DNA from 3 places in the Paenibacillus sp. FSL L8-0708 genome. Region 3 is predicted to be linked to each of the others. Evidence: riboswitches for the same ligand, from Rfam matches in the RefSeq annotation. Region 3 holds a riboswitch; each other region holds the start of a gene.
The links. A riboswitch is a leader RNA that binds a small molecule or an ion and turns the genes downstream of it on or off. The one in region 3 is predicted to bind cyclic di-AMP.
Positions count from the first base shown of each region.

Region 1: it holds a riboswitch for cyclic di-AMP, as region 3 does, so the genes downstream of both, NYE58_RS03150 (hypothetical protein) here and NYE58_RS13445 (KamA family radical SAM protein) in region 3, are expected to answer to the same signal.
Region 2: it holds a riboswitch for cyclic di-AMP, as region 3 does, so the genes downstream of both, NYE58_RS00190 (3D domain-containing protein) here and NYE58_RS13445 (KamA family radical SAM protein) in region 3, are expected to answer to the same signal.

Region 1 is NZ_JBBPBC010000001.1:662,952-673,873, reverse strand. It holds gene kdpB (potassium-transporting ATPase subunit KdpB) at 1-910, opposite strand, end outside; gene kdpA (potassium-transporting ATPase subunit KdpA) at 927-2,603, opposite strand; gene kdpF (K(+)-transporting ATPase subunit F) at 2,616-2,693, opposite strand; gene NYE58_RS03155 (hypothetical protein) at 2,820-3,236, opposite strand; cyclic di-AMP (ydaO/yuaA leader) riboswitch at 3,488-3,677, opposite strand; cyclic di-AMP (ydaO/yuaA leader) riboswitch at 4,097-4,261, shown strand; gene NYE58_RS03150 (hypothetical protein) at 4,342-4,884, shown strand; gene NYE58_RS03145 (hypothetical protein) at 4,899-5,420, shown strand; gene NYE58_RS03140 (hypothetical protein) at 5,554-5,913, shown strand; gene NYE58_RS03135 (hypothetical protein) at 6,373-6,561, opposite strand; gene NYE58_RS03130 (ABC transporter permease) at 6,596-7,876, opposite strand; gene NYE58_RS03125 (ABC transporter ATP-binding protein) at 7,869-8,771, opposite strand; gene NYE58_RS03120 (ABC transporter ATP-binding protein) at 8,776-9,696, opposite strand; gene NYE58_RS03115 (GntR family transcriptional regulator) at 9,724-10,119, opposite strand; gene NYE58_RS03110 (hypothetical protein) at 10,181-10,909, opposite strand.
Region 2 is NZ_JBBPBC010000001.1:40,087-51,008, forward strand. It holds gene NYE58_RS00180 (HD domain-containing protein) at 1-966, shown strand, start outside; gene NYE58_RS00185 (TatD family hydrolase) at 1,018-1,788, shown strand; cyclic di-AMP (ydaO/yuaA leader) riboswitch at 1,987-2,216, shown strand; gene NYE58_RS00190 (3D domain-containing protein) at 2,501-3,667, shown strand; gene rnmV (ribonuclease M5) at 3,844-4,395, shown strand; gene rsmA (16S rRNA (adenine(1518)-N(6)/adenine(1519)-N(6))-dimethyltransferase RsmA) at 4,392-5,276, shown strand; gene yabG (sporulation peptidase YabG) at 5,441-6,343, shown strand; gene veg (biofilm formation stimulator Veg) at 6,620-6,895, shown strand; gene NYE58_RS00215 (small, acid-soluble spore protein, alpha/beta type) at 7,039-7,215, shown strand; gene ispE (4-(cytidine 5'-diphospho)-2-C-methyl-D-erythritol kinase) at 7,356-8,210, shown strand; gene purR (pur operon repressor) at 8,286-9,113, shown strand; gene spoVG (septation regulator SpoVG) at 9,323-9,610, shown strand; gene glmU (bifunctional UDP-N-acetylglucosamine diphosphorylase/glucosamine-1-phosphate N-acetyltransferase GlmU) at 9,883-10,922, shown strand, end outside.
Region 3 is NZ_JBBPBC010000001.1:2,873,537-2,884,458, reverse strand. It holds gene NYE58_RS13455 (ABC transporter substrate-binding protein) at 500-1,525, shown strand; gene NYE58_RS13450 (AraC family transcriptional regulator) at 1,665-3,332, shown strand; cyclic di-AMP (ydaO/yuaA leader) riboswitch at 3,381-3,524, shown strand; gene NYE58_RS13445 (KamA family radical SAM protein) at 3,656-4,831, shown strand; gene NYE58_RS13440 (helix-turn-helix transcriptional regulator) at 4,974-5,885, shown strand; gene NYE58_RS13435 (DinB family protein) at 5,969-6,484, shown strand; gene NYE58_RS13430 (YdeI/OmpD-associated family protein) at 6,541-7,110, shown strand; gene NYE58_RS13425 (hypothetical protein) at 7,483-7,674, opposite strand; gene uvrA (excinuclease ABC subunit UvrA) at 8,228-10,732, opposite strand.

The DNA of each region.
Region 1 (10,922 bases), 2.2 Mb from region 3:
CTAGAATCATTGTATTAATGTCGCCGGCAGCTTCAACGGCCTTCCCTGACATAGCAAGGACATTAAACTGTGTGACGCGGTCCATCCCTGCTATCCCGATAGCGGAGAGCAGACCCCCGATTGTGGTCGGGATCAGACAGACCAGCAAGGCGATCATAACAGGAATATCTAGATCAACGCCCAGATAAGTCGCAATTGGCCGCAAGGTCACTACTACAATCAGGAAAATCAACGTCAGACTGATCAAGAGTGTATTTAGTGCAATTTCATTGGGTGTCTTTTGACGTTTCGCCCCTTCAACGAGGGAGATCATCCGATCCAGGAATGACTCACCGGGGTCACTGGTAATTTTGACTTTAATCTCATCACTGACTACCCGGGTGCCGCCTGTGACTGAGCCAAAATCTCCGCCGGCTTCCTTAATAACAGGTGCAGATTCACCTGTTATTGCAGATTCATCTACGGAGGCCAGCCCTTCAATTACTTCACCATCGCCAGGGATAAGTTCTCCCTGACTGACGATGACAATATCTCCTTTACGAAGCTCGGAAGAAGAAACGGTCTTCACAGACCCTCCAACGAGTTTGTTAGCTGTGATATCCTGTTTCGTTTTCTTGAGTGAATCCGCCTGGGCTTTCCCGCGGCCTTCAGCCAGCGCTTCAGCGAAGTTGGCAAACAGCACTGTGAATAGCAGAATGAACAACACTGTGATATTGAAGCCTACCGATTTCTCTGCATTAAAATATCCGGGGGCCAGTACCATAAGCAATACAATAATCGTACCGATTTCGACTACGAACATGACCGGATTTTTGATTAACGTCACCGGGTTAAGCTTAATAAAGCTATCCTTTATAGCGCTTAGGAGTATGGGTCCCGTCAGCAGCTTTTTTCTTTTTACAGTACTCATCTTGTTCTCCCTCTTCCTACCGTAAGGTCAAATATTCTGCAATCGGGCCGAGCACAATGACCGGCAGAAACGTCAGCGCACCGATAATTACTACTGTACCAATCAGAATTCCGGTGAACAGACCATTGTCTGTGCGGAATGTGCCAATCGTCTCAGGAACTGGCTTCTTCTGGATCAGTGAGCCTGCAACTGCCAGCATCGCGATTATAGAGACATAACGGCCAAGCAGCATTACGATCCCGGTTGTAACATTCCAAAAGGTGGTGTTGTCCGCAAGCCCTTCAAATCCTGAACCATTGTTCGCGGCAGAAGAGACATATTCATATAACACTTGGCTAAGTCCATGGAATCCGGGATTCGTGATGGAACCGTTGCCCAAGTCCGTTAAGAACGCACCTGCTGTTGGTACAAGGATAATGAACGGATGCACAAGGATAGCAATCGCAATTAGCTTCATCTCCTTGGCTTCTATCTTTCGCCCGAGAAACTCTGGTGTTCTGCCAACCATTAGTCCACATAAGAAGACACCCATGATGGCATACATCAGCATATTGATTAGTCCGACACCTTTTCCCCCGAAGACATTGTTGAGCATCATTAGGGCCAGAGGGGTAATGCCACCCAGCGGTGTCAGCGTATCATGCATATTGTTAACACTACCTGTCGTAGCTGCCGTTGTTACCGAAGTGAACAACGAAGATTGCGGGATACCAAAACGTACCTCTTTACCTTCCATGCTACCTTGCGAAGACTCGATCCCCAGCGCATTGATAGCTGGATTGCCTTTGGTTTCCGCATAATAATTCAATCCCAGCAGTAGTACGAACAAGGTCATCATTGCTGTGAAAATCACCCAGCCCTGACGTTTGTTCTTAGCGAACAATCCGTACATATATGGCAGAGAGGCTGGCAGCATCCACATAGAGAGAATCTCCAGCACGTTCGTAAGTGGATTAGGGTTCTCGAAAGGATGCGCTGAATTGGCTCCGAAGAAGCCGCCACCATTCGTACCTAAGTGTTTAATTGATTCCAAAGAAGCGACTGGACCGATAGCGATTTGTTGTGTCTGCCCTTCGAGTGTAGTGACCTCAAGCGATGGCTTGAGCGTTTGTGGCACATGCAATCCTACCAGCACCAATGAAACTAGCAGAGCTAATGGAATGAATACACGAATATGTGCTTTTACGAAGTCCTCGAAAAAGTTCCCGACTGATTTCTGTCCTGTAATCCCTCTGACAAAAGCAACCGCAACAGAAAATCCGCTCGCTGCAGACGTGAACATCATCATCGTGATGACTGCCATTTGTGAAAAATACGATAGTCCCGTCTCCCCGCTATAATGCTGCAGGTTCGTATTGGTCATAAAGCTGATCACCGTATTGAATGAAAGCGTCTGTTCCATATCGGCAATTCCATTCGGGTTCAGCGGCAATCCCCGCTGTAATCTCAGAAAAATATAACTGAAAGCAACCAGTACGATATTAGTTAAAACAAAGCTGAGTGCATACTTCTTCCAGGACATTCCGTCCCGTTTTTTCAGGCCGATCAGCTTATAAATACCTTTCTCTGTGCCTGCAAACCAGCGATCCGTACGATTCGGTTCGTTAGAAAATACATGATATAAATACGTTCCCATCGGCTTGACCAGCAAGATGAGAATTACAATTACGACGACTATTTGCAAAATGCCCATGAATGCCCCTCCTTAAAATTTCTCAGGATGAATCAACGCGTAAACCAGATATAAAAACAACAGTAGGGTAACAGCGATTACTAGAATCACAGCTTATCCCTCCCCGTATCCTCAACTACACCTGCGCACCAGCGCATAAAGCCATAAAATAACCCGTAAATTACAGCTAACGAAGCCACCATATACAGATCCATCATATCTTCCGCACTCCTTCCATTATCCTTGATGAGGTGATCTATCGATTAGAAAATCAGCATCACCACTATGGGAATAGATTACATAGCTCGCACCAAGTCTTTTATAGACCAATCTAGGATTTATTGAACTTGTAATCACAAAAATCGGCTGTGTCGTCCAGGTACGGCACATCTGAATATAGCGGCAGCAAAGCGGAAAGCTGCTCTCAAACAGATATACCCTGCCTACCGGGAACGATGGGCGAAACCAAGTGCTCTGATGGCGGGTATCCACTAGAATAACCTGCTCAATCCCGAGCTCCTCAAGTAAAGCTTTCTCAGCCACATTGTTGGTTAATCCCGCCATCTTAATACCCCTGAACTTCAGAAGTTTAATGAAATGTTCTCCCGCCTTTGTAGGCGCACATACAAGCACATATTCATTCTGATCCGTCATCTTTTTTTCTCCTCCTGCTCATTTACAACAAGGAGGCAACGAAAATCTCCGAAAGGATGTTGACCTATCGTCATTTTCGGGCACAACCTAAAGCTCGGTTGTGTCACGTCATTAGACGCTGCCTTACAAATACCGCTAATGATGAATTTAGCGACCTCTTAGGGGAGGCCTCCATAAATGCTTTGCTTCTAAGAGCACAGCAAAAAGCCACAAAGGATCTCCTCTGTGGCTCGCTAGCGGTCACATTGCACTCATCCTCTCTCCATACGCTTACGAGGTTAGCTGTCGGATTCGGGCGGTGAGAGTCGCCCTACCTGTATAGATGCGAGCTCACTCACACCCTCTACAGGATTCACCCCATAATCTGCTTCCGACTCTCACATCGGCTGCCGATTGTTGGTTCCCCCGCTTTCCTTACCGGAAATTAAGCGGATCAAATATTCGATTGTCGTTGAAACAGGAGTAATCATACTCTTATGCACGAAGACTTGTAAAACCTGAATGATGCCAAAATAATGCAAATTAAAAACTATTTTCCCATTAGATAGCGCTTACTTGATATCTAATCTCTCTATATCTCTTGTTTACTCGAGTTTGGAGCGTTTAATCGCTATCTATAACCCATGTGATTTTATTCACCTTTTTAGAGCGAAAATACTGCAAATTCCCATTATAGGTAGAAACGCAAGAAGCTGAGGCTGAGCGAGAAAGAGGCGCGATAACACGCCATAAATACCTATTTACCTCGTTTTTCAGTCGTAGTCGGCAGGATATGGTTAAAATTGCTCTAAAAGAACATTTTCCGTTTTTTACAGAAAATCTTGAAAAGAGTATGATTCGGGTTGAATCTAATTCATGAAAAACAATCAACGCTGAGTTCCTGCATTCGCAGGGAACGGGGGAACCATCAGGCCACCTGGCCTACTTGGGGTGAATCCAAAGGAGACTGCATAAGTCTCAATAGGTAGGGCGACTCTCACCGTCCGAATCCGACAGCTAACCTCGTAAGCGTAAAGAGAGAGACCCTTGATCCGCCACGCTTTGGCCCAGGTATATCTGCCTGTAATCCAAAACCGCAGCAGAGGTCCTCCTCTTGCTGCGGTTTTTGCGTTACCTGAGCTTATTAGGTGATAGCACGCTGGATGGGGTGAATGTTTTGAAGCACTATTATTTAGGGATACATCAAGGGCTGCTTGAGCCGATAAGTCTAAATTACGTTTGTTTCGGGGCCTTGTGGTTCGAAGAACATAATCACAGGTACATTGTAGGCTATGCATTTGGCCAGAACCAGATCCAAGCCCTTCGCCAGTTCAGCACACCTTCTTCTTGTAAAGACTGTTTAGACTCTAAGATTGTATATGAGATATATAAAAAAATTCGAGAACAACAGCAGCAGCAGGATTGGTCATCGCACCAAAAGCTCCCGTGGTTTACAGCCTTCAAGGAGCCTTGGAAAGATGTAAGCGCCGGTTGGTATGTCTTGAGATCCCGCAGCACCTTTCCCTTACATCTATCTGTTATACGAAAAGAGAAGTTCCGACTATGGCTAGAGCATACCGCAGTCTGTGAGAATAAAATGGAAATGCTCGCTTGTGTAGAAAGGGCTAGTGTCACTCATCATGTAGACTTAAAGCTTTTGGAAATCTAAGGAGGAACCCTACTATGGACCAGCGCAGACTATCCCGCATTGAAGTATTTGTATTGGATGAACCCGAGCCTATTCACTATGGAATGGAAGGGGCTGAAGGCTGCCGTTATGGTATTCTGAAGCTCACCTGTAAGGGAGGCTGCAGTTGGGGGGCTTGTCTGATCTCTGCCAACACCAAAAATTTCGATCTCATTAAATGGAGTTCTTTTTTACGGGCCATCTGTCATTGCCGTCTTGAAGAAGCGCTGGATAAGGTCCGCCGCGAAGGTTCAGATTGGGAGCAGGTTAAGCTTGAGCTAGTTCAGGGTGCTTTGCAGGATTTAAAGGCCAAGCTCCAGGGTAAATCCTTGGCAGGGCATATTCAGCAAGGGCGTCTGTACAGTGTTGCAGCAGGGGGGAGCAATTCCAGAAGTGAACGGCTCTACTACAAGCCTTCAAAAGCTTTATCCACTGCCTCCCAGCAGAAACACAGTTGCCCGGAACCAGACACCGCCGATCTTATCAATAAATCCATCTCTTACTTTTCTATATTATAGATTCAAGCAAATCTCTCAATCTGAAAGGATCGTGTTCACCATGCCTGACCCCTTACCTCCCGAGTCCACCTACAGTACTAAATTTGCAGAGTGTGTTCAAAAGTATACTAATGAAGTCTACGTACTTAGTTCCATGTTGTTAGAACAATCTAATGAGGCAGACAAGATTACTATCCGCACCTTCACAGAGCTTCATAAAATATATCGTCAGGATGATTTTGATCCTCAGTTATTCTCTATCCACGCTTACCGCACTTGTATTCACCAGTGTGCTGATTCTTTTGCCCGGCGCTCCCTTCTATCGGCTAAGGCATTACCTTGGGAGGAACAGCTTGTGAAGGTCATGTGGTACGGCCTAAAGCTGCCTCTTTCTCAAATAAGCATTATTCTGCAAAAAAGTGTTCCCGCACTGAAAACACAGCTTAGAGCTCTACGGGAGCAGATGACCACCCAAACGGATATACTAACGAGCGCAAATCTTTCTATAATTTAGTCACTGACAAGAATTCAGACAATCTTTAAGCGCATGAAGCATCTAACGGACTCAGGAGCCTTTAATTGAAGCTTTTCCACAAATATAGCCGGCGTTCGGACTCCAGTAGAAATCCCGAGCAGTGAACGTCTCGGATCGTCTTAAAGCAAGCCCTAATCATCTTCCACCAAGGCTTACGGACCAAGATGACGTTATTTGCACGTTTATCGCCTTTTGAGCATAGTATCGGACTCCAGTGCAACTATTTGGTTAAAAGAGCTACTGATTCACCCTTTTTCATGCCAATAGCGACTATAGTGTCCGATATCTTGCCAAATCTCGATGATTGCTGCATTTAAGTGCTGCTGGGTCCGTTAGCTATATCAGCTCGTATACAAAGAGATTGCCAACTCAAAAACGGGGATATCCCAGCAACCATAAACGGCTGTTAGGATACCCCCGAAAACTCAGTGCTTACTATTACGCTTTACTCTTACGCGCCTTACCGTACATCCACAATCCCGCCAACATCCCCACTATAGCAACACCAGTCAATAGACCTTGAACAAAATCCATAAAAGTGGAGCCATCCGGAAGCATTCTACTAACCGTAGCCAGCGATACCGAACTCATTAAAAGCATAATGGTATATTGTTCGCTTGTAGACATCATTAGCACTCCTTAAAAGTTATATGAGGTCATCTTAGATCTTGTAAGCTTTCATTGCTTTTCTAATTTCTTTAATACTTGGGCGTTTGCCGTACATCAGTACGCCGGTACGATAGATCTTGGCTGCCAGCCATCCGAAGATGAAGGTAGTCACAAGCAGGATCAGCAGCGATACAATGACTTGCCAGATCGCCACCTCGCCGACACCAATTCGGAGCAGCATCGTCAATGGTGAGGTGAAGGGCACATAACTCGCTATCTTAACCACTAGAGTATCTGCATTGGAGATACTGAACAGTGGAACATAGAACGCTACGAAGCCTAACATCATGATTGGCATTACCGCCTGACCGAGATCCTCCGTACGGCTGACAATCGAACCTACAGCCGCATACATCAAGGCATAGAGGAAGTAACCTAATACGTACAAGACAAATCCATAGAGCAGCAAGTTAATATTGAGCTGGCCTAAATCGAGATCAAAATCAGCCAATACAGTCGCATTATGCGGGAGCGTCAAATTGACGACGATCGCTGCGACAAAGATCCCAATTTGCAATATTCCTACTAGGAAAACACCGATAACTTTACCGAACATTTGCGCTAAAGGTGAGGCACTTGTAATCAGAATCTCCATAATCCGCGAGCTTTTCTCAGAAGTTATCTCTGCGGCAATCATGTTGCCTGTCATCATAATGGACATAAAGAACAACATAAGCATGGCATATACGATAATGTAGTTAATGGCTGGAGTGTCCTCCTGAGAGCTTTCACTGCCACCGCCTGCGTTAAGCTGTTGTGTAGTAATCTGCACAGGCGTTGACATTGCAGCAATCTGTTCAGAGGTCAGCTTGTCGCCAACGATGAATTGTGTGTTTGCTTGCTGAAGTGCATTTTGGAGATAAACTTGCACATCTCCGTTTAGTTCCCCATCATTACTATGATAAGTAACGGGTGGAAGCCCTTCACCAGTAGGTTCCGCAAAAGTAACATAACCTTCTACGGTCTCTTCATCTAATGCTTTCTTTAACTCGGCATCCTCCGCAGAAGCATATTGTACTATCTTAGCCTGTGGCATGCCCTCTGGCGCAGTATAAGCCTTCAACAATTCTGCAACCTGATTTCCCTCTTCAGCAATCACAGCAATTTGAGTAACTTCACTTTTGGCCGAATCACCCTTAAACTGATCGATGATATAGGGAAGATTCATCCCTATGCTGAGCAATAATACTAGAATCAAAGTAGTAATCATAAATGATTTCGTTCTAACTTTATTTTTAAAGGTAAAGCCGATAATTGTCCCCATCTTATTCATTAGATTCACCCACCGCTCTGATAAAGATTTGGTTTAACGTAGGTTCCTTGATTTCAAAATGCTCCACTTCACCCTGTGCTATCGCCTGCTGTAAAATACGCTGTGCTGCACCGATCTCACTGATCGATAACAGATACCCACGCTCCAGCTGTTTAACTGCTGTAACACCTGCGATGGACTCCAAACCTTTTACCTCATTAGCTGTACGCAGCAATACTTCTTCCCGCGGGTAGCCATTCTTGATCGTGCGGATATCCCCTTGAACGACCGTATTGGATCGATCGAGAATCGTAATGTTACGGCATAGCTCTTCCACATGCTCCATCCGGTGCGTAGAGAAGAGGATACTTGTTCCCGAATCACGTAATTCTTTGACCGTATCTTTCAGCAGCTCCACGTTTACTGGGTCCAGCCCGCTGAAAGCTTCATCTAGAATCAGAATCTGCGGCTTATGAACGACAGCGGCGATAAAGCCCATTTTTTGCTGATTTCCTTTGGAAAGCTCTTCTATTTTTTTATTGTAATAATCCGGAACCTCGAATCGATCCAGCCAATAGCGCAAGCTCTTATCTGCATCACTAGCTGACATCCCACGCAGGCGGGCCAAGTAAACGATTTGATCGCTGATCTTCACCTTAGGATATAGTCCACGTTCTTCGGGCAGATAACCCATAAGTTGCTGCAGTTCACTGTTGAAAGGTTTTCCGTTATACAAAATCTTGCCCTCATCAGGGTAGATTAGGCCGAGCACCATACGCATCGTGGTTGTTTTTCCCGCGCCGTTCGCCCCCAGTAATCCGTAAATTTCCCCTTTACCTACGGTTAGGTTAATTCCGTTTACTGCGGTTTTTTCTCCATATTGCTTAACTACACTTTCCAGCTTTAAGGCTTCCATTTCTCTAGTCCCCTCTCTTGTGGTCAATTAGAATAGGACGATGACCCTGTGTCCATAAACTTAATATTTCGTCCAGTTCCAAACTGCGGCTCTTGATAACCTTTACGCCCAAGTCATGAATGCGTTTCTCGTTTTCAGAAAATTGTTCTATGATAAAAGAAGCTACACCCGGTGTATCCATGGTAAAGTGCAAGCCTCCTGGCAACTCAGCCGATAACTCCGCAAGCTCCTCTTCATCCGCAGCATTCACCCAAACCTCGGTCCAAGCACCGAACAGACTGTCTTTTTCAGCCATACCCAGCAGTTCTCCCCGATGCATAAGGACGATATAATCCGCCAGCCGTCGCACCTCATCCACAATGTGTGTGGAGATGATAATCGTTGCGTTGTGCTCATCCATATATTTACGAAGTGTCTCGATCATAATCTTCCAGGCAAAAGGATCAAGACCCGATGAAGGTTCATCCAATAGCAGCAGACTTGGCCGTGCCGCAAGTGCTGCAGCAATTTCGAATTTCCGGCGCTCCCCTTTAGACATCTTCGAAAGTCTCATATGATACGGAACCTCAAAGCGATCCATCAGCTCGTGAAAATACTGATCGTCCCAATTTGGATACCAATACTTCCGAAATCGTGCTGCCTCCTCTGCATTCCAGTGGTTCTCCTCAGTAATTGACGTTTCAGGAACATAGGCAATGGTCTGGCGAAGCTCCAGAGACAACCCGCTATCATACCTGTTCTCGAACCAATATATCTCGCCTTCCTCTGGATTAGTCAGCTGCATCAGCAGATTCAGCAGCGTGCTTTTGCCGGATCCATTCTGACCTACCAAAGCTGTAATATATCCTTTAGGCAGATTCAGGGTCAGTGGCCCTATCGTCTTGTTTCTCCGCCGTTTAAGTACATTCCGCAATTCTATAGCCATCTGTACCATATGAGTAAGCGCCCCCTCTCAATCCTTTTCTCTATACTTGCGTTCTACAATCTCCATAAAAATCTGTTCAAGTTCATCCTTGCTGCAATGTACCGATCGGGCGATATCCACTGCACTTTCAAGTGCTTTGCCAACCGTTTCACGTTTATATTCTTCCATGGCTCCGTCACCTACATGGGATACAAAGGTACCTGTTCCTTGTCGCGTTCGCAGCAAACCTTCGTTCTCCAGATCCTGATATACGCGCCGCACTGTAATTACACTGCATTTCAGATCTCCTGCGAACTCACGAATCGAGGGCAGCAGCGTACCTTCTGTAATGACTCCGCTAATGATTAATGATCTAAGCTGAGTCTCTATTTGATGATAGAGGGGCTCTGCACTATTTTCGTTGATTTGTACCGGTATCCACATTATTTACACCTCGCCTTCCACTCTAGCGTGCTAGAGCGCAGTCCTTGCCATTTCCGATTTTTTATATGAGATTGCGACTTTTCAGCCGATGTATAGTCCATTTAGAGAATAACTGCACAGATATTGTTCCCAGCAGTAGTGACCCCCACATGATCGGAGATAACAGCCCCCACTCCTTCGAATAGGAGATACTGTATAAGAACAAACTGCCTCCGCCCAGTGTAACTAAGAACGATGTTGCCCACGATAAAACTACGATAAGCAATGTTAGCCATAGATAAGCTTTGCCGCTAAAAAGATATTCAATAAAAATATATAGACCTGAGACCATGAATCCGAAGCCAAGCCAAGTAATCGCAAAAGCTATGTACGAAGGAACCGCCAGCTCTGCCCGGAAATTCTCTCCTAACAAGTAAATAATAACGAAGAATAACGTACCATTTAGAGTAAAGGAGCCCACACCCTGAAGTTTCCTCCGCGATAATATTACTGCAGCTGGAATCGGTAAAGTTCGTAAGTAAACCAACATTTTTGTGTAAGAATCTTCACTCCAATATTTCATGGAGCGGCGAGAGAATGTTAATCCCAATAAGGGGATAAAGGAGAGAAATAAGAAATCCGCTAGCATCGTCCGATCCTGCTCACCTAGTACATCATTTGCTATCAGGCTAGTCAGTCCACCAAGATAACTCATAAAAACAACTGTTATTACGAGGGTCCCTAATATTTTTAATTTATCTCCGCGAAAATCAGAGCGCAACATAAACCATGAATCTTTTAATGTTCTCATTAATGCTAACCTC
Region 2 (10,922 bases), 2.8 Mb from region 3:
TCACATTCTATAGAAGAAGCTTTTGAAATGGACCATGAGGATTGGACCTGCCGAATTATTTTGGAGGACACGGAGATCACCGAAATATTGCGTGATGTGGAGGAAGATTTTCCTCGTAAAGTAGCCTCAGTTATCTCTAAGACATATGAGCATGAAATTGTTGTCAATTTGGTTTCCAGTCCGCTGGATGCTGATCGTATGGATTATTTGCTGCGTGATGCGTACTATACAGGTGTAAACTATGGAACCATCGATATTGATCGGATTTTGAGAATGCTTCGTCCTTATAATGGGCGGATTGTAGTAAAAGAATCAGGTATGCATGCCATTGAAGATTATTTAATGTCGCGTTATCAAATGTACTGGCAGGTATATTTTCATCCGGTGACGCGCAGCTCTGAAATTATTTTGCGTCAAATCTTCCGTAGAGCTAAAGAATTGTTCCAAGAGGAGTACAAATTTCGCTTTATGATCGCTCCGCTGGAAGATCTCTTTCGAGGAGAAGTAACAGTGAAGCAATATTTAATGCTTGATGAGGCACTGGTACAGACTGCCTTTATGCAATGGACCCTTGAAGAAGATGAGTTATTAAGCGACTTGTGTACCCGTTTTATTCATCGTAAACTGTATAAATATGTAGAGATCGAGAATTTGGATACAGATATGATTACGGAAATCCGCAGCAGTTTTGCGGGAGCGGGACTTAACCCAGAATATGACTTAGAGATTGATTATCCGACAGATTTGCCTTATGATGTGTTCCGTCCAGGAGCAGCCTTCGACAATAATCAAATTTTACTGCTTGATCGCAATGAGCAATTGCGGGAAATTTCAGAGGTATCGGATATTGTACGCTCAATAAGCGGGATTCATCGTGGCAGATATCACCTATATTTCCCACAGGATAAGCTGAAAAAAGCCCTTACACGGTTGCCCTCTTCTGTAGCAGAGATTTTTGCAAAATAATACAAATATTTATGGAACTATTGATAAAAACAACAAGGAGTGAGCTTTAAAATGTATCTGTTCGACACACATACACATTTAGATGCGCCTCAATTCGACGAGGATCGCGAGGAAGTTATAGCTCGTGCAGTAGAGGCCGGAGTTAGCAAGATGATCAATATTGGATTTAATCGGGAAACGATCCCTTCAACGATGAAGCTGGCTGAATCTTATGATTATATTTATGCAGCGGTGGGCTGGCATCCACAGGATGCGATTGATATGAAAGAGGGGGACCTCGATTGGATCGCCTCTCTTTGCAGCCATGAGAAAGTGGTGGCCATCGGAGAGATTGGGTTGGATTATTATTGGGATACCTCTCCCAAGGATGTGCAGCAGGAGGTCTTCCGCAAACAAATTGGACTAGCCCGTGAACTAAAAATGCCAATCTGTATACATGACCGTGATGCCCATGAAGATGTCGTACGGATTTTACGGGAGGAAAAAGCAAATGAAATTGGTGGCGTAATGCATTCTTTCTCAGGCAGCTGGGAAACCGCAAAAATGTGTCTAGATCTAGGATTTCATTTGTCATTTGGAGGACCGATCACGTTCAAAAATGCCAGAGTGCCTAAAGAGGTGCTTGCACAGACGCCATTGGACAGATTATTGATCGAAACAGACGCTCCATATTTGACTCCACACCCCTTCCGAGGCAAGCGAAATGAGAGTGCTCATGTGAAGTTAGTAGCAGAGGCTGCGGCTGAAATTAAAGGGTTAACATGGGAAGAATTGGCTAAAATTACGTATGCGAACGCACTGGAACGATTTGGGATTGTCTGAAAACAGGAGTAAAACGGGTGAAAAATAGAGAATGGCCGATATATTAAACTTTTTTAATATAAAAACGGCTGATTATTACAATATTTTAACCATATATTTGCGTAAACGTGGTTGAATCGTCCTTTACAACATGCATCAAAACAGGATATCATCTTTTCAGTGATGTGAGCTGTTGTTATTGTGACAGCCATTGATTCATGGATCGTCTCGCTGAGTCTCCGTATGGAGAACGGGGGAACCAATATTGAACTGCCGCATGCCTGTATCTTGAATACGACTAGGAATTGCCGCAGAACAATATTTGATTTCTTCACGTGGTCTTTGGGGTGAATTTAAGGGCAACCGCCGTGAGCGGGTGACCTGAAATAGGGCGTCTCTCTTTCGTCCGAACCCGACAGCTAACCCCGTAAGCGCAAGTAAGAGAGGCAACCTCGTGCACAAACATTCCCGCGTATTCTGACATCGGAGAAGCCACGAAAGAGTCCTCAAGAGAACTCTTTTTAGGCTTCTTTATTTTGAATAAACTGAATGTTGCCCGCATACTGTTATATAACAGGTGTGGGAGTAGCTGTGCCGAGCAGGCGATCCATGAGCAGGAGACGCTAAGTTAATACGTGCGTATCCTGTGACAATCTCAAATAGTTTCGTCAAAGAAATTCAGTCCTCATGATATACAAATTGACGACGAGGCTATGTAAGGAGGATGGAGAGAATGGGCTTATTCCAACCAGAGGTATCCCATGATTCGCAGTCATCCAGCAGGTCTTTCGCATTACGGTGGGAGCAAGTAAATACTCGCGTACTTTTACTTGCAGGTGTGATTTCAATCGCAATCGCGCTGTTAATTCTGCTGTACGTACACGGTCAAAGTAATAAACAATTAGTTTTAGTAATAGACGGGCAAACACAGACACTTGAAACGCGAGAAGCACTTCTTGGTGATGTGTTGGAGAAAGAGCAAATTTCGCTGCAGCCGCATGATGAATTATCTTTAGGTCTGAGTGATGAAATAAAAGACGGTGACCGTGTCGTTATCAATCGTGCGCAGAAATTTAGCCTTACTGCGGACGGAGCAACAAAAACGTTATATACGACCGAAGACACTATCGGTCAAGCGATTGACAAACTGGGTATCAACCTAGAAGGCTATGATAAGATTTTTCCTTCGTTAGACACCACCATCTCTGCTGACATGGAGATTAAGATCGTTCGTATCAACAAGCAAACGGTACAGCGAACAACTAACTTACCTTTCCGTGTTATTAAGACAGCAGATCCCTCCCTTACTGTGGGAACAGTTAGAGTGGCACAGGCAGGCAAACCAGGCGTCATGGTTCAGCATATTGAAAAGATCTATCAAGACGGAGAACTGGCCTCTATGCGCATGATCGGCAAGGAAGTACAAACGGTAACAAAAGATAAGATCATTGCCGTTGGTACTAAAGCACTTCCTAAGCCTACTGTAGTTGCTAAAGCTACAACAACTTCCAAATCAAGCACTACCTCCAAAACGACTAAAGTTAGCGCTAAGACTAAGAACGTCACAAGCAAGGCTGGCGTAGACTTTGAGTACAAGAAGATGATTAAGAACGTCTCCATGACAGCTTATTCGTCAGAAGAGCCAGGGATAGGTACTAAAACTGCCTCCGGAACACGCGTAACGGAAGGTCGTACAATTGCAGTAGATCCGAATGTAATTCCTATTGGCTGGTGGGTTTATATCGATGGGCTTGGATTCCGCCGTGCAGAGGATACTGGCGGTGCCATTAAAGGCAATAAAGTGGATGTCTATTATGATTCCCTGAGCCATGCTCGTAATTTCGGCCGTAAATCACGTACCGTTTATGTGATTGGACCTGTGAAACCTGAGCTTAACTAGAACTGAAGCTTTTGCAAAAAATCCTTTGATAAGCTATAGTGATGATAACCGTTAAGGAACGCTGGATGATCATTTCGTTGATCGCAGAGCAACCGCTCATCACTTATACATTCTTTAACCAAAAGAAGAGGAGCGAATCCTCTTCTTTTTGCTTTTTTTGGAAGGAGTCAAGAAATATGATTAAGGAATTAATCGTCGTTGAAGGCAAAAGCGATACCGTAGCCATTAAGCGTGCTGTAGAAGCGGATACCATTGAGACAGGCGGCTCTGCTGTAAACCGGACTGTAATTGCTAAGATCGCGCTTGCTATGGAACGTAGAGGGGTTATTATTCTTACGGACCCGGACCATGCTGGGGAGCGAATTCGTAAAATCGTTTCAGCGAAGGTGCCGGGCTGCAAGCATGCTTTTATTCCAGAGAAGGACGCAACTCGAAAAGGGGATATCGGTGTAGAGAATGCATCGCCAGAGGCGATTCGTCATGCGCTGCGTAATGTACATACCTCTTTTGAAGGAGCACCTGCTTTGATTGGTATTGATGATCTTATGGCCGCTGGAATGCTTGTACACCCTCGGGCTGCTGAAAGACGTATGGCGCTTGGTAATTTGCTTGGAATCGGATATTGTAACGGCAAACAGCTGTACAAGCGGCTGGCGATGTTTGGGATTACGCGGGAGGAATTTGCCGGGGCTCTCGCCCAAATTGATCAGGGAGGCATTACTTCATGAGTGGTAGAGAGGAAATTTCGACTCCAAAACGGACCAAAGAGATTATTCAACGTTATGGATTCAAGTTCAAGAAAAGCCTGGGACAAAATTTTTTGATTGATCAAAATATTTTGGACAAGATTGTAGACGCTGCTGGACTAGATAGCGATTCTGGGGCGCTGGAGATCGGGCCGGGAATTGGAGCGCTGACGGAGCGTCTGGCACTAACAGCGGGTGCTGTAACTGCCGTAGAGATTGACCGTAGACTGATTCCAATATTAAAAGACGTACTTTCCCCCTATCCCCATGTTAAGGTTCGTAACGATGATGTCCTCAATGTGAACTTGCAGGAAATGTTCAAGGAAGATTTCACCACTGTGAACAAGGTCAGTGTGGTTGCTAACCTGCCTTATTATGTGACTACTCCGATTCTGATGAAGCTGCTCGAAGAGAAGCTTCCCCTTGATAACATCGTTGTAATGATTCAGAAGGAGGTTGCGGAGCGTATGGCTGCATCTCCAGGTGGAAAGGAATACGGAAGTCTTAGCATTGCCGTGCAGTACTACAGCGAGCCTGAGCTCGTCTGTATCGTGCCACGTACGGTATTCATCCCTCAACCTAATGTGGAGTCTGCTGTTATTCGTCTGAAGGTTAGAGAGCATCCTCCGGTAAAGGTGGAGAGTGAGAAGCATTTCTTTGAAGTGGTTCACGCTTCTTTCACACAGCGCCGCAAGACGATTGCTAACAATCTGAAGGCTCGCTACTTCCCTGAACAAGGACGTGAGCAGCTGGAGGCTTTACTCGCAGAAGCGGGTATTGAACCGACCCGTCGCGGAGAAACACTCAGTCTTGAAGAATACGCCCGCTTAAGCGGTGTTTTGCTAGCCGCTGGAATTGAATAAGCAATAGGAAACGGTTGTTGTCTTAAGGACGACAACCGTTTCTCGTAGAAATATAAGGATGTTATTCTGGTGGAGCATTATACATTCTTATATTTTAAAAATATGTTGAGTTATGAACCAACTGAGGCCTTTGCCCATACGATGGGGTAGAGGTGGTGGTTGTAATGAATTTAGGAGACTTGGTCGTTCGCAAATCTTATGGCGGTGATTTAACATTTCGTGTAGATAATATTGTGCAGGATAGAGCCGTCATTAAAGGCACAGATTTCCGCCTGTTGGCGGATTCTCCTCTGGATGACCTGGTTCAAGTGCCTCCTACCCGAATAACGGAACGGGGACAGCAAGCACAGATCAAAGCGAAGGAATCACTGACACAGCTGCGGAAGGACCGTCAGGAGCAAAGTCAGCGGAGCGGGGGAACCCTAACAGAGGGGACATGGGCTCCACCGTCCAAGGAAGCTCCTTATTTTGAAGTGCCAGGTAAAGTACTGCATCTGGATGGCGATCCGGCATATTTGAATAAGAGCCTTAGCTTATACGAGCAGCTGCGGATTCCCGCTGAAGGGCATCATGTTCATGAATCTGCAATGGCTGATACGTTATACCGGCTGTTGCCCCGTGTACGCCCAGATATTGTAGTGATCACTGGTCATGATGGGGTACTGAAGCAACAGCATACTTACGATCTGTATAGTCTGAATAGCTATAAAAATTCGCAAAACTTTATAGCTGCTATTAGGGTAGCTAGGGAGTATGAGCGGAATTTTGATGCGTTGACTATTGTTGCCGGTGCTTGTCAATCTCATTTCGAGGCATTACTTGGAGCTGGAGCTAATTTTGCCAGTTCACCTGGTCGAATTTTGATCCATGCTCTGGATCCCGTGTATGTAGCAGCAAAATCATCCTTTACTTCCATCAGGGATACTGTAAATCTTAGCGATGTTCTGAATAATACCATCAGCGGAAATCAGGGTATTGGTGGTGTTGAGACCCGTGGCAGCTTCCGCATCGGAATGCCGCGACTGCAGAATCTGTCGGCGCTAAAAGTGACACCATCAGCCATTTAAGCGGCAGAGATAGGTCTATGGTGTCAGGAATATAGGTAATTTGAATGGGCTGAATAGAATATCCGAAAGAAAGGGTGAGCGCTGAGCTTAACCCTTTCTTTTTTTCTTTGTAATGCCTATATTACAGATAACAAGGATATTAGTCCGGCGCTGATTTCTCGCAAAAAAATTCCGTTGACAACGAAATATGCATCAACTATAATTAATTATTTATTTGCTTTGACATTGTCCTGAAAAAGTTGTATAATGGACAAGAAAAGAGGTGGTCGTCAGGTAATGGCTAATAACGCGCTGTTGGAAATCAAACGCAGTCTTGAAGCTCACGTCGGTCATAAGATCACATTGCGTGCAAACGGAGGTCGTCGTAAAACCGTTGAACGCACAGGTGTCCTGGAAGAAACGTACCCTTCTGTATTTATTGTCAAACTGGATCAGGAGCAGCAAACTTTTAAGCGAGTCTCCTATAGCTATGCCGATATACTTACTGAATCTGTGGAAATCACAGTTTGTGAAGACGATGGGCAGATGCGGATTATGTATATTAAAGCTTAATGTTTCACGAACAGTCTCCCTTGGAGGCTGTTTTTTGTTTGCGTTTTTTGGGACAAATATTTGGTGCATGATCCGTGAGCTAAGCAAGCATACTAATTGGGCAACGGGTTAATCATTTATTTTCATAAGGGAGGAATTCCGTAATGAGCCGCAGAAAACGAGGCATGATGTCGGAGGAACTGAAGACAGAGTTAGCCAAGGAGCTGGGTTTTTATGAAACCGTGGAACGTGAGGGCTGGGGTGGAATTACAACTCAAGACGCTGGCAACATGGTGAAAAAAGCGATACAGCTTGCTGAACAGGCTGCGCGGAAATCTTAAATTTTAGGCTATAAATTGAATATTACTGAAAAAGGGTGCGTCTAAATGGCGACACCCTTTTATTATTGGACTTCATTAGAAGTTTCTCATATAATATGTTAAGTTGTTTTTACGGGAAAAGCTGAAGGTGGGTGAACGCCTTGAAAATGTATGAAAAGGCACCAGCTAAAATTAATTTGATGCTGGATGTGCTGCACAAACGTGCTGACGGTTTTCATGAGGTGGAAATGATTATGACCATGGTAGATTTAGCAGACCGCTTAGAGCTGTCTGAGCTGCCAAGGGATACTATTATAATATCAAGTCAGGCTGGTTATATTCCCCTGGACGAGAAAAATTTAGCTTTCCAGGCGGCAAGGCTTATTAAAGACCGTTATAACGTGAAGAGTGGGGTACATATCCATCTGGATAAAAGAATTCCGGTTGCGGCTGGCCTGGCTGGCGGCAGCAGTGATGCCGCAGCTACGCTACGCGGTCTAAACCGTCTGTGGCGTCTGGGTATTCCTGCGCAGGAGCTACAGGAGCTTGGCGCTGAGCTGGGTTCTGATGTACCTTTCTGCGTCACAGGCGGCACAGCCTTGGCTACAGGACGAGGCGAAAAGCTGACACCAATCAATAACCCGCCACAATGCTGGGTTGTGTTGGCGAAACCACCGATCAATGTATCGACTGCAGAAGTGTATGGACGCGTTCGGAGCAATAATATAGCGGTTCATCCTTCTGCTCGAAAGATGCAGCAAGCGATAGAAGCTGGAGACTTTGGGGGCGTGTGCAACCATCTGGGCAACGTGCTTGAAGATGTTACCCTAAAGCTGCATCCAGAAGTTCAGCAGCTTAAGGAAGCGATGATAAAGCTTGGAGCAGATGGCGTACTGATGTCAGGCAGTGGACCTACCGTATTCGGATTAGTGTCCAAGCAGTCTAAAGTAGCAAGGATTTACAACGGGCTGCGAGGGTTCTGCAAGGAAGTCTACGCAGTGAGATCACTGAATTAGTCTGCTTCTCTTGTGTAAACCCGTACAAAAGTGATATATTTTTCTAAAATATTCGGTTTTGGCGAGGAGCATTCCGTGAAGAAATTAAAAAGAAGCCAACGTTTGGTAGACATGACTCAGTTTTTACTTGAGCGGCCGCATGAACTACTGCCGCTGTCTATATTTGCCGATCGCTATGGAGCGGCTAAATCCTCCATCAGTGAAGATTTGGCAATCATAAAAGAAGTATTTGAAGGTGAAGGCATCGGAGAGCTGCAGACTTTAGCTGGTGCAGCGGGTGGAGTACGTTATATCCCGGTTATGCCTAAAGATATGGCGCTTACCTTTGTGCAGCGCTTATGTGTGCAGCTAGAGCAGACTGACCGGATATTGCCTGGCGGTTATTTGTATATGTCGGATCTACTTGGGTTGCCGTCTTTGATGGAACAGGCGGGTAAGATCATCGCAACGGCCTTTTACGGATCGGAAATCGATGTGGTGATGACCGTTGAAACGAAAGGCATTCCACTAGCCTATGCAACAGCAGCGCAGCTAGGCTTGCCGGTAGTGCTTGTGCGACGTGACCATCAGGTTACAGAGGGATCAGCAGTAAGTATTAACTACGTATCAGGATCTCATAAAAGCATACACACAATGTCTCTCTCCAGACGTGCACTCAAGGAGAAATCGCGAGTACTTATCGTAGATGACTTCATGAAGGCGGGAGGGACTGTACGTGGTATGGTCGATCTGCTCGGTGAATTTAATGCCGAGGTTGCTGGGGTAGGCGTTTTAGTGGAATCAGGCGCTGTAGAGACGGAAGAGCGTCTGTTGCACGATTACGTGTCCTTGGTAAAACTAAGTGAAGTAGACTCGAAAGAGCGGAGAATTTCGGCGCATCCGGGCAACTACTTTTCCTCTTGATTAGCCATTCTCTTACATTTTCAAAAAGCGTGGAAATTGTCGAAAACGTAAGGAATATTAAGAAAACTACTCGATGTATGTCGAAAACAACATATCCCAAAAAATATATTTCTTTTTTAGGTATTTTATGGAATCAAAAAGAAGGAATTCGCTTTGCTGTGTGGAATTATACACCAAGTCTCTGATGGAAAAAGGTGGTGAACACACACATGCAAATTACGGATGTCAGACTCCGCCGCGTTAACTCTGAGGGGAGAATGAAAGCAATCGCATCCATTACCATCGATAACGAGTTTGTTGTTCATGACATTCGCGTCATCGATGGCAATAATGGGATGTTTGTTGCAATGCCCAGCAAGCGTACACCGGACGGCGAATTCCGCGATATCGCGCACCCGATCTCTTCGGGAACACGCGAGAAGATTCAATCCGCGGTTCTGGCCGAGTACGATCGCGCCGCTACGGAAGAAGAAGAAGTTATTGAAGAGGGAGCTTAGGCTTCCTCGGAAGACTGCTACCTTTTGGGTGGCGTAGGATCCGCCGTTTTTGATAAGATCACACCGACATACACTTCATGAATTAGCAGCCTGATCTTGCAAGAAAAGCTATTGCTGGTGAAGGATTTGACGACATCTTCGAAAGGCAGCGATAAATGCTTTTCTAACTTGGGGTTTATAGAAAAGAGAACCATGACTTCATGGTTCTCTTTTCTTTTTGCCCGGAATGAGATATATTCAGTAGTGAGTTCAAGAGTAGGAGGTTGGCATTCTTGAAAAGAATGGCTGTAGTACTTGCCGCAGGTCAAGGCAAGCGAATGAAATCTAAATTATATAAGGTGCTGCACCCCGTTTGCGGTAAGCCGATGGTAGGGCACGTGCTTGATACAGTAAAAGCGACCGGATGCCAGCGCACCGTTGTTGTTGTTGGGCATGGCGCAGAGAAAGTTAAGGCCTATGTAGGTGAAGGAGCGGAATACGTTCTGCAGGAAACTCAGCTCGGCACTGGCCATGCTGTCAAACAAGCAAAGGATTTACTTGCTGGCGAAGAAGGAACAACTATAGTTATTTGTGGAGACACACCACTCGTAACCACGGAGACCCTGGAAGGACTAATGGCGCTTCATGAACAGCGTAATGCGGCTGCAACCGTATTGACAGCTGTTATGGAAAAACCTACAGGCTACGGAAGAATTATTCGTGGTGAAGATGGCGGCGTTCTGAAGATTGTAGAGCAGAAGGATTGCACTACTGAAGAAGATGCGGTTCAAGAAATCAATACAGGCACTTATTGTTTTGATAATGCTAAATTATTTGCTGCACTCGAGAAGGTAACGAACAGTAATAACCAGCAGGAGTATTATTTGACTGATGTGATTGGGATTCTTCGTTCACAAGGGGATACCGTACTAGGATATCAGACCCATGACGCAGCTGAGTCTATCGGCGTTAATGATCGTTTAGCTTTGTCCGAAGCGGAAGCCTTTATGCGTCAACGTATTAATCGTAAACACATGCTAGGCGGTGTGACCATCATTGATCCAGCCTCGACTTATATCGGAGCAGATGTAGTTATCGGATCAGATACTACGCTTTATCCAGGAACTATCCTGAAAGGGAAGACTGTAATCGGGGACAATTGTGTGATCGGACCGGCTAGTGAAATCGAAGACTGTCAGATTATGGATGATGCAACGATTAAGCAGTCCGTATTGAATCAAGCTCAAGTTGGCGCACGGACAACCGTTGGGCCTTTTGCCTATTTGCGTCCAGGCTCTGTGCTTGGAGAAGAAGTTAAGGTTGGAGATTTCGT
Region 3 (10,922 bases):
TGGTTAGAATATCTTACGCAAAACCTTCTGCATATTCTACAAAAAGCTATTTCGGCTTGCGTTTGACTATAAAAACCATAACAAAGCCCTTCTACTGACGTCAAGCACGGTAGATAACATGCCACGTAATGATAACGATTACAATCAATGTGGACAAACCTGGATTTTTTCATCACCTGAACTTCTTAATACATAACAGTAATCAGATTCAAAAAAACACCACAATCCTATGTGCTTCAAGGGATTCCTTTGCCAAGTTTATTATGAAGACAAGCTCCCTCTCTTTCTCTCGATTGCTGTTATTTAGAGTATTTTTCCAAGCAGCTAAAAATAATTCAAAATAATTTTAAACACATCCTTTTTACTTGATTGTACAAATCAAATTACGGGGTTATTTTTTGTCCATTGAGTAAAAAGAGGCTTTAATTTATGATATATTTTAATCGAGAATGATTATCATTATTGGTGGTCGTTACATATAATAGGGAGGCAATAAGATATGAACAAGGTACGACAGTCCTTCGCTGTGGTATGTGTACTATTTTTGCTGAGTACATTGCTACTGGCGTGCGGAAACTCAAAGGAACAATCCTCTGCCAATAGTACGGTGAACGCAACCGGGAACTCTTCCGCTGCAACCGCGGTACCTTCAGCAGAACCCTCAGATAGCAGTACAGATGAAGCAGCAGCGACTACCCGCTCCTATACAGATTACATAGGGCATACTGTAGAGATTCCGGTGAATCCGCAGCGAATTATCTATTCTGGAGAAACTTATGGCGATTTGCTCGCACTTGGTGTGCAAGCGGTAGGTTATCCTCTTTCTATGGGTGAAGGCCAGGTTTTTGAAGATCAATTACAAGGTGTGGAGGATGTAGGCTTCCCTATCAATCTGGAAAAAACATTGGAGCTTCAGCCTGACCTGATCATCTATGCGGGCACAGATGAAGCTGATTTTGAACAGCTCTCCAAAATTGCACCCACTATAATATTTGATACCTTTGCCCCACTCCAGGAACGTATGCTGGACATTGGTGGAATTGTTGGGAAAACGGCTGAAGCAGAAGCATGGCTTGCGCAGTATAAAACCGCTGAAGAGAACATGTGGAAGCAATTGAAATCCGCAGGCATGAAAGAGGGCGAAACGGCTGCGGTCTTCACTTATTATCCAGGAGACAGACTGTTTATAATGGCAGCAACCGGACTTTCCCAGGTACTCTATGGGGAGAATGGCTTCAAGGCAACTCCAGCTATTCAGACGATCCTTGATGAAGGTAAAGGGTTCCAGGAAGTATCCATGGAAGTCCTGAAAGAATATGCCGGAGACCGGATATTCCTCTTGACTCCAGTGGCAGAAGAAGCAAAACAATCCACAGAGAATCTATTAAAGAGCCCTATCTGGAAGAGCCTTCCTGCTGTCAAGAACGGATATGTCTATACACAAGACATCATGAAGACTTCAAGTGATGCGACAACAAGAGAATGGCTGCTTGGCGAAATTCCACAGCTATTGAATATGAAATAACCTTCTGTGATGAAGAGTTTAACACAAGGCTGATAAAAAACTGCAAGAAGCATGTCAACAGCTGTTGATATGCTTCTTTTTTTTATATACAATGAATTCATTGATAATCATTCTCACCAAATGAACGGAGGCTGAACCCATGCTGCATACATCATCGTCCTGCCCCCCACTCCACTCTCTGCTATTTCAGCTAAACGAGGCCGAACTGATGATTCAAGCTGCCGATTCAAGCTCTATAACGCGTACAACCCAGGACTATACCCTTCTCATATTTACTGGAGGGAACGGACAATTGAACCTCGATGATCAAAGCGTGATACTAAGTACGGATAAATGTTATCTACTATCTCCTGGAATCTCCTATAGTACGGACAACCAGGAGCTGACGTTGTATTATTACCTCATCACCTTTACAGCAATTTATACAACCAAGCTTCCTAAACGATATTCTGGAGAGCTGCTTTCCGGCAGACGGGAGTTAATTGTGCACCCGTTCACCAAGGTAATCCGACTAGTCGAAGACCTGCTCATGAACAGGAATAACACCGATGATGTACAACAATTCAAGCGACAATTAAAATTCCAAGAATTGCTGCTGCTACTTTTTGAGCATAATTACCCTTCCAAACACCTGCCAAGTCCTACGGAATCCGTAGAAAAGACCATAACATTCATTCAGGAGCATTATACAGAGAGTATCACCGTGAAGCAGTTAGCTGAACTGGCGGGAATATCAATCTGGCAATATACACCGATCTTTCAGCAGCTTACGGGTAAAAAGCCGCTTGAATACCTGACGGATCTGCGCATTAATCATTCCAAACGATTCCTGCAGGAATCGACTGAACCACTGCGGGAAATCGCCAGACTGGTCGGCTTCTCGGACGAATACTATTTCAGCCGCCGCTTTCGGCAAAAAACCGGAGTTACACCCGGACAATATGCACATCAGAAAGGTCGTAAGCTTACCGTCAAGGATTGGACGGGTCATGAGGTGGAGATTCCAGAGCGAGCGAAACGTATTGTCTATCATGGCGAAACACTTGGCGACCTTCTCGCGTTAGGCGTAAAGCCTATCGGTGGAGATGAAGCATTCGCCCGGAACAGCGTCTATAAACATCGGCTTAAGAAGCTCGCCAACGTCGGGTTTCCACTGGACCCGCAGTTGACCGCTTCCCTAAACCCAGATTTGATCATTTTGGCAAATAGTGATGAAAGAGCCTACAGAGCAGTTTCTGGTATCGCTCCGACACTCACCTTTGATTCATTTGCGCCTCTCGACAACCGAATGCGGACATTAGGCAGTTGGCTAGGTAAACAGCGCGAAGCCGAAGCATGGCTGGAGTCATTCACAATCAAAAACGCTGCCATGTGGCAGCAGCTTTACACGACAACCCTCCAAGTTGGAGAAACCGCCTCTGCTTTGGTCTATGATCATGGAGATCATCTGTATGCTATGGGAATGTCCGGATTCTCCACTGCGCTTTATGCCCCATGTGGTTTACAACCGACCGAAGAGATCCAGGCCATATTGGACGAAGAGTTAGGGTTCGCCGAAGTTGATCCAACGCGACTGCCTGCCTACGCCGGAGATCATATCTTCATGTTCATTCCGGAACGCAAAGACTCGCGAGCTGCGATGGAACGGCTACTAGACAGTTCACTTTGGAACAATCTCCCGGCAGTACGTCAGGGACATGTTTATCTGCTCGACGGAAGCAAATGGAACTCTAGTGATGCGTTAACCCGGGAGAAGCTGCTAACGCTGTTGCCTAAACTACTCGGCGGAAGTAGCGCTAGCAATTGAAAGTGAATCCAGGATTCTCTTTTGACTTTTCAAAACTTGATAGGGTATACTTTATCTACGCTTAATTTCCAACTTTTACAGTTGAAAAGCGGGGGAACCAGTTAATTGGGGCGAATCATTGAGCATTAGAATGTAGGGTACCATCTTACCCGAGTCCGTCAGCTAACCTCGTCAGCAGTGGATGGGTCTGCTTTTCATGTTATTTACATAACCAGAGACCCTTGCTAAGGGTCTCTTTTTGTGCTTTTTTGGACCCTGCTGGCAGTAGATTGGCCTTTGACACTAAGGCTCCCTCATTTCTCACACTACGAGACAAAGGAGAGATGTACGTGCAAAAGGTAAAGTACTTCACGGATATTAACAAAATAGCTATGTTGTCTGAGCTGGAAAAAGAGAATCTGAAAGAAATTACGGACAAATTTGTTTTTCGTGTAAATGACTACTATCTGTCTTTGATTAACTGGGATGATCCAAATGATCCCATCCGTAAGCTGGTTATTCCTAACGAAGGTGAACTGCTGGAGTATGGGCGCTGGGACGCCTCCGATGAGGACACGAATTATGTGGTACCTGGTTGTCAGCACAAGTATAGAACCACTGCACTACTGATTGTATCCGAGGTCTGCGGGGCTTATTGCCGCTACTGTTTCCGTAAGCGTCTGTTCCGAAATGACGTGAAAGAGGCGATGGCTGATGTCTCTCCGGGCTTGGAGTATATCGCAAATAATCCGGAGATTAACAACGTACTTCTTACGGGCGGGGACAGTTTAATTCTCTCCACACCGAAGCTAAGATCCATTATTGAAAATCTAAGAAGCATTGAGCATGTTAAGATCATTAGACTGGGTTCCAAAATTCCCGTATTTAATCCGATGCGGATCTCTGAAGACGAAGAGCTGCTGGAGCTGATTCGTACTTACTCTACCGAAGACAAACGAATCTATGTTATGGCGCACATCAATCATCCTCGTGAAATTACACCTGAAGCCAAAAAAGCATTTAAAGCTCTCCACAACGCAGGGGCAATTGTCGTAAATCAGACCCCCATCCTCAAAGGCATCAACGATGATCCCGTTATTTTAGGGGAACTACTGGACCGGCTTTCATGGGCTGGCGTTACACCCTACTACTTCTTTGTGAACCGGCCCGTAGCCGGAAACCGGGATTTCGTATTACCGCTCGAGCAAGTCTATCAAATTGTAGAAGAAGCCAAAGCCAGAACCTCAGGACTTGGCAAAAGAGTACGCTTATCCATGAGCCACACCTCAGGAAAAATAGAAATTCTCGCCATTGATAACGGGAAAGCCTATCTCAAATACCATCAATCCAGAGATCAGGAATACGGAAAATTTATGATTCTAGATTGTCCAAAGGACGCCGAATGGTTCGATGACCTGCCTGGGAATGAGCAATATTGGACACCACCTGTGAAAAAAAACGATGCTATTATTTCTGTTAATGATTTATCAGGCGAGCCTGCGGATTTAATCTGTAAATAGATTAATCAGCTCTGTCAGACTCTGTCATAGGATATTTCTTCATCACCAACAACAAAACTCCTCCCTCCCAAAATTAGCCCGAAAAAATCTATGATATAATCACGCTGTAACACGAAATGGACTAATGGGTGGGAATGCACACATGAAATTGGAACGATTGATTTCTATGATCTACAAACTATTGAACCACGAAGTTTTATCTGCCTCCAAGCTGGCTGAAGAGTTTCAGGTTTCCCAGCGAACAATCTATAGGGATATCGATGTGATTTGTGCCGCTGGCATCCCGGTCGTATCGTATCAGGGTACTAAAGGTGGATATGGCATCATGGACGGATATAAAATGGATAAAAGCCTGCTCCGTTCGTATGATGTCACTTCTCTGATTACTGTACTTAACAGTCTTTCTTCCGTGTTTGAAGATGAGCATACGCAAGGAACCATTGAACGGCTGCAAACGATTGGAACGGAGCCACAGACCTCTAGTCTCGCGGTGGATCTTGAAACCCGGCGTACGGATCCTGACGCACTTCCTCTTTTACGTGCGGCTATATCGGAACGAAATGTTGTCCGTTTTGATTACATCAGTGTAAAAAATGAACGTACAACCCGTGAAATGGAACCGGTAAAGCTTCATTTTAAATATAGCAACTGGTACATCTATGGTTATTGCCGGGCTCGGCAGGACTATAGGGAGTTCCGACTTTCCCGGATGCTGAATTTGTTCCTGACGCAGGATACCTTTCATTCGCAACATGAGGTACCCAAAGAGGCTGGCTGTTCAAACAGGGCAGATCAGGTGGAGGAAATAGTGATCCGGGTAGGCCCTGAGGCTTTGGCAGAAGCTTTGGATCAGTTTCATCAAGTCGACAAGGAATTTCATTCCGATAAAAGCATGACGATGCGAATTCCTGTGTATAAGCCATTGGAAGCACGTTGGCTTTGGTCCATTCTGCTGAGTTTTGGCAGCGGCGCCGAAGTCCTCGAACCCCCTGCATTGCGAGGTATTTTAAAAGAGCAGCTTCAAAACACACTCAAACTTTATGAAGAAGTATGACAGTCTGATGTCATACTTCTTCTTTTATATTAACTACAGTAACAAAAAACAAATCCATGACCATTCAAAAGGAGAATGTACGAATGACAAATTATCCAGTAGAAATGTTTAAATACCACACATGGGCAAACCAAACTATCCTGGGGAGAATCAAGGAACTCCCGCCTTCTGTGCTAAGTCAAGAAGTGAACAGCTCATTTCCCACCATCGCTCATGCCCTTAGCCATATCTATGCGGTTGATACGATGTGGTATCTTGTATTAACAGGCACTGCCATGCCAGAGGCTTTTCAACAAAGTATCCCGCTAAATTTGAGCATTCTAGATTCTGTGGATGAATACGTAAATATCTTTGCCCAGCTATCGGAACAATACAAAGCATGGTTACACAATCAATCCGATTTGGAGCAAACCATTCTGCTTGACAATCCATTCGCCGGAATCCGCCAAACACGCCTATCAGAAATTGTGTTGCAAGTCGCCAATCACGGGACTTATCATAGAGGCAATGTATCTACTATGTTACGGCAGTTAGGCCATGCTTCCACCATGAATGACTATGCTCTTTTTTGGTATCAGGTTCCTGCAAAAGCAATTTAATCTCGGATGGGCAAGACGCTCCACTCCATACCTAGAAAGGAAATTGTATTTTAATTATGGAGATTAAAAATCTAATTACAGTAAAAACGAGAGAAGATTTAAGAGTTTGGCTGCAGGAGAATTCTAAGACTGAAAAATCTTGTTGGGTTCTCGTTAGTATGACGTCAAACCCAGAAACGTTGCTATATTTGGACGTAGTTGAGGAATGTTTGTGTTTTGGATGGATCGATGGAGTGAAAAAGAAAATTTCGGAAACGGAGCTGGCGCAAAGACTCTCTCCCCGAAGCAAAAGAAGCTCTTGGACTGAATTGAATAAAGAGCGTGTCCGCCGCCTCGAAAAGCTGGGGTTAATGAGTGCTGAAGGAAAACGGGTACTTCCTGATATGAACCCTGATTCTTTTATAGTAGATAAGATTATAGAGCAAAGGCTAAAAGAGGACAGTCAAGTATATGAGAATTTCACAGCCTTTCCAGCCCTTTATAAAAGAGTTCGGATCGACACGATCCAAAGCAATAAACATCAGCCAGATTTATTTAAGATTAAATTAGACAAATTCATAGCAAACACTAAAGAAAATAAAATGTACGGGCAATGGCATGATAATGGACGTCTGCTAGATTATTAAGCTGCGCTAGATGCATGATCTCCTGCTGAGGCTTTCGGACTCCAATGACGCTATTTACTAATTTATCGCCTTTTCTGCAACTCATCGGACTCCAGCGCAGCTATTCCTTAGAAATGGGCTCTTATACGGTGATTTTTCCGCCATTAGGAGCTATACGGTCCGATAATACTCCAAATGGCGGATTTTCCTGCATATAAGGTCTGCTGAGTCCGATACCGCTGAAGTATAGTCATTTGCTCGGTCTATTGCTACTGCTACTGCTACCATGATCTCCTGCTGAGGCTTTCGGACTCCAATGACGCTATTTACTAATTTATCTCCTTTTCAGCAACTCATCGGACTCCAGCGCAACTATTCCTTAGAAACAGGCTCTTATACGGTGGTTTTTCCGCCATTAGGAGCTATGCGGTCCGATAATACTCCAAATGGCGGATTTTCCTGCTTATAAGGTCTGCTGAGTCCGATACGCCGAAGAATGATCATTCGCTGGACTCCTGAGTCCGACACCGCCGAAGTATGATCATTCGCCGGGTCTACTGCTACCACTACTGCTACTGCTACCATGATCTCCTGCTGAGGCTTTCGGACTCCAATGACGCTATTTACTAATTTATCGCCTTTTCAGCAACTTATCGGACCCCAGTGCAGCTATTCCTTAGAAACTGGCTCTTATACGGTGATTTTCCCTCCAATAGGAGCTATGCGGTCCGATAATACTCCAAATGGCGGATTTTCCTGCTTATAACGTCTGCTGAGTCCGATACGCCTAAGAATGATCATTCGCTGGACTCCTGAGTCCGATACCGCCGAAGCATAGTCTTTCGCTGTCATTCGCTGTCTGATGCTACCGTATCCTAATCATCTGCGGATCAAACACCATCGACTCTTGATCATCTGCTAATCCTACAGTGCTACGTACGTGTAAATTCATCTGTTAATCCTAATGTGCTACGTACGTATAATTCATCTCTTATTCCGAAAGTGCTAAGTACGCGCGAATGGGATTGGTTCAGACGTTCAGGCAAAGTTTAGAGTTGAGAGCAGAGGTTTGGTTTAAGTTCAAAAAAAGAGAGGTGCCCCAGCCATTTTCATGGCTTTGGGCACCTCTTTTATTAAGTTACAGCCCTTCAGCCAGAATCCGTTTCAGGAACATCCCTGTGTAGGATTCCCGCACTTCAGCAACCTGCTCCGGTGTACCTTCAGCTACAAGCTTACCGCCCACAACGCCACCTTCAGGGCCAATGTCAATCACCCAGTCGGACTCTCGAATCAACTCTAAGCTGTGCTCCACAACTACGACGGTATTTCCCGTATCAACCAATTTGCTCAATAAGGTATGGAGCTGCTTGATGTCTGACGGATGAAGGCCTGTTGTTGGTTCATCGAGCAGATAGAGCGTATGGTTTTTGGAAGGTTTGCTCAGCTCTTTAGCCAGTCTAATCCGTTGCCCTTCACCACCGGATAAGGTTTTGACAGATTGTCCCCATTTAAGGTAACCGAGACCTACCTCACACAATGTCTCGATAATCCCCGCCATTTTGGCTTCCGACTTAAGAATCGGCAAGCTTTCCTGCACGGACATGTCCAGCAGATCCGAGATGGAATATCCATCATATTTCACCTGGAGAACCTCATCCGTAAATCTTCTCCCCTTGCATGCGTGGCATTTAACCTCCAGATCGGGTAAGAAATTCATGTCTACAGTCAGCACCCCAAGACCCTGACAGGTTTCGCAGCGTCCACCCGGTGTGTTGAAGGAAAAATGCTTGGAAGTCAGTTTTCTTTTTTTCGCCTCCGGCAATGCAGCAAACAGCTGGCGCAGATGTGTGAATACATCTGTATATGTCGCTACATTAGAACGCAACATTCTACCCATGGGCGATTGGTCAAAGATCACTATATTTCCAACCGGATCTAAGCCCGCAATCTCCGCACAGCCTATTTGCTCATGTCCTTTCGCACTGCCTTGCGCAAGAATATCAAAGACCAGCGTTGACTTGCCTGAACCCGAAACCCCAGTTACAGAAACTAGACAACCTAGAGGAAATGAAACCTCCGGGATATCAATATTCCGGTACTGTGCCTGTCGGATGGTGATTTGTTTTCCGTCACCTTTCCGGCGAACGTATGCAGCAGTCTTATTACGCTCTTCTCTAAGATAGGCTCCCGTAACAGAAGTCTCGCTTACCATCAAATCCTCAATGCTGCCCTCGCCAACAACTTGCCCGCCGTCCAGACCAGCACCCGGACCCATATCAATAATATGATCGGCAGCGCGCATCATCTCAATATCATGCTCGATAACGAGCACCGTATTACCCAAATCGCGCAGCTCCTGAAGCACACGAATGAGGCCAACAGTATCCCGCGGATGAAGCCCGGTCGTCGGTTCATCTAGAATGTATAACACTCCAGTCAGACCTGACCCCAGCAATGAGGCAAGGCGCAGCCGCTGTGCCTCTCCACCAGAGAGGGAGACCGTCTGACGGTTCATGGAAAGATAACCAAGACCAACATCGATAATCCGTTTTAGTCGGGTAGGCATATCGTGAAGGATAGGTTCAAGCAGATGAAGTCCCTCGGTTGGCAAAGCCGCCTCCAAGCCTTTAGTCCACTCGTAAACATCGCTTAATGGCCAATCCGATACCTCCGTAATCGATGCGCCAGCTACCCGAACGAGACGAACTTCTTTTTTTAGGCGAGCGCCAAGGCATTCCGGGCATTGCTGCTCATGAAAAAATCCGCCGTCTTTTTCCTGTGTACCAGCTTCTCCTTCCTTCTCCTTGTAACGCCGCCACAAACCAGGAATGACGCCTTCAAATTTGGTGCCTTGAATCGGCTTAACATTGGGAAAATGGCGCTTAAACGCCTCACTTTCCACTCCGTAATATAACAAGTCGCGCTGAATTTCGCCGTAATCTTTTAAGGGCTGATCCGGATCAAACTCAAAGCCAAAATGCTTGCCAGCGGCCACTAATATACGCATCTGTATATCACGATGAACACCATTCAGCGAGGCCACCCCACCCTCACGCATACTAAGCTCTGGATTAAACACCGCCGCTTCATTTATAATTGCCACAGATCCAACACCACCGCAGGCTTCACAAGCTCCCTCCGGTTTATTAAAAGAAAAGTGGGACATGCCCAGCTTCTCAAGCTCAGCTCCGCAATGCGGACACCCCATCGTTTGACCATCCATTTCCTCGTCTTCCTCGATCAGCATTCCCCTCGCTTCAAAAGAAGGTGGGATGCTGCCACTACAAGAAGAACAAACCCGCTCGCCTAATCTGGAAAAGATAAACCGGACAAACGTATAGATGTCGGTAACTGTCCCAACTGTCGAACGGGGATTACGATTGGTGACATGTTGTCCAACACTAATGGACGGAGACAGTCCAATAATAGATTCCACCTTTGGTTTGCTGATCGTATCTGACGTCATGCCCATGGAATCCAAATACTGTCTTTGGCATTCCCGCTGAAGTGTATCCATAGCTAAGGTCGATTTCCCTGATCCCGAAGGTCCTGTCAGGACAACTAGCTTATACTTAGGAATCGTGAGCGAGACATTTTTCAGATTATTCTCTCTTGCACCTTTAATAACAATAGTCTCTTTCACATCTATTCCCCTCTCAATTCAACCCACTGGTTCGTAGTTATATCTTCTATCCATATGGTTGCCCAAAGTTGTTGGATTGCAATTATTTTGCAAAACATTTCTAATTTCGATAGAATGTATTTGATAAATCACAAAATTTTCGAATAACTTTATAATCTAATATCTTGACTATCAAGATATAATTATTTTA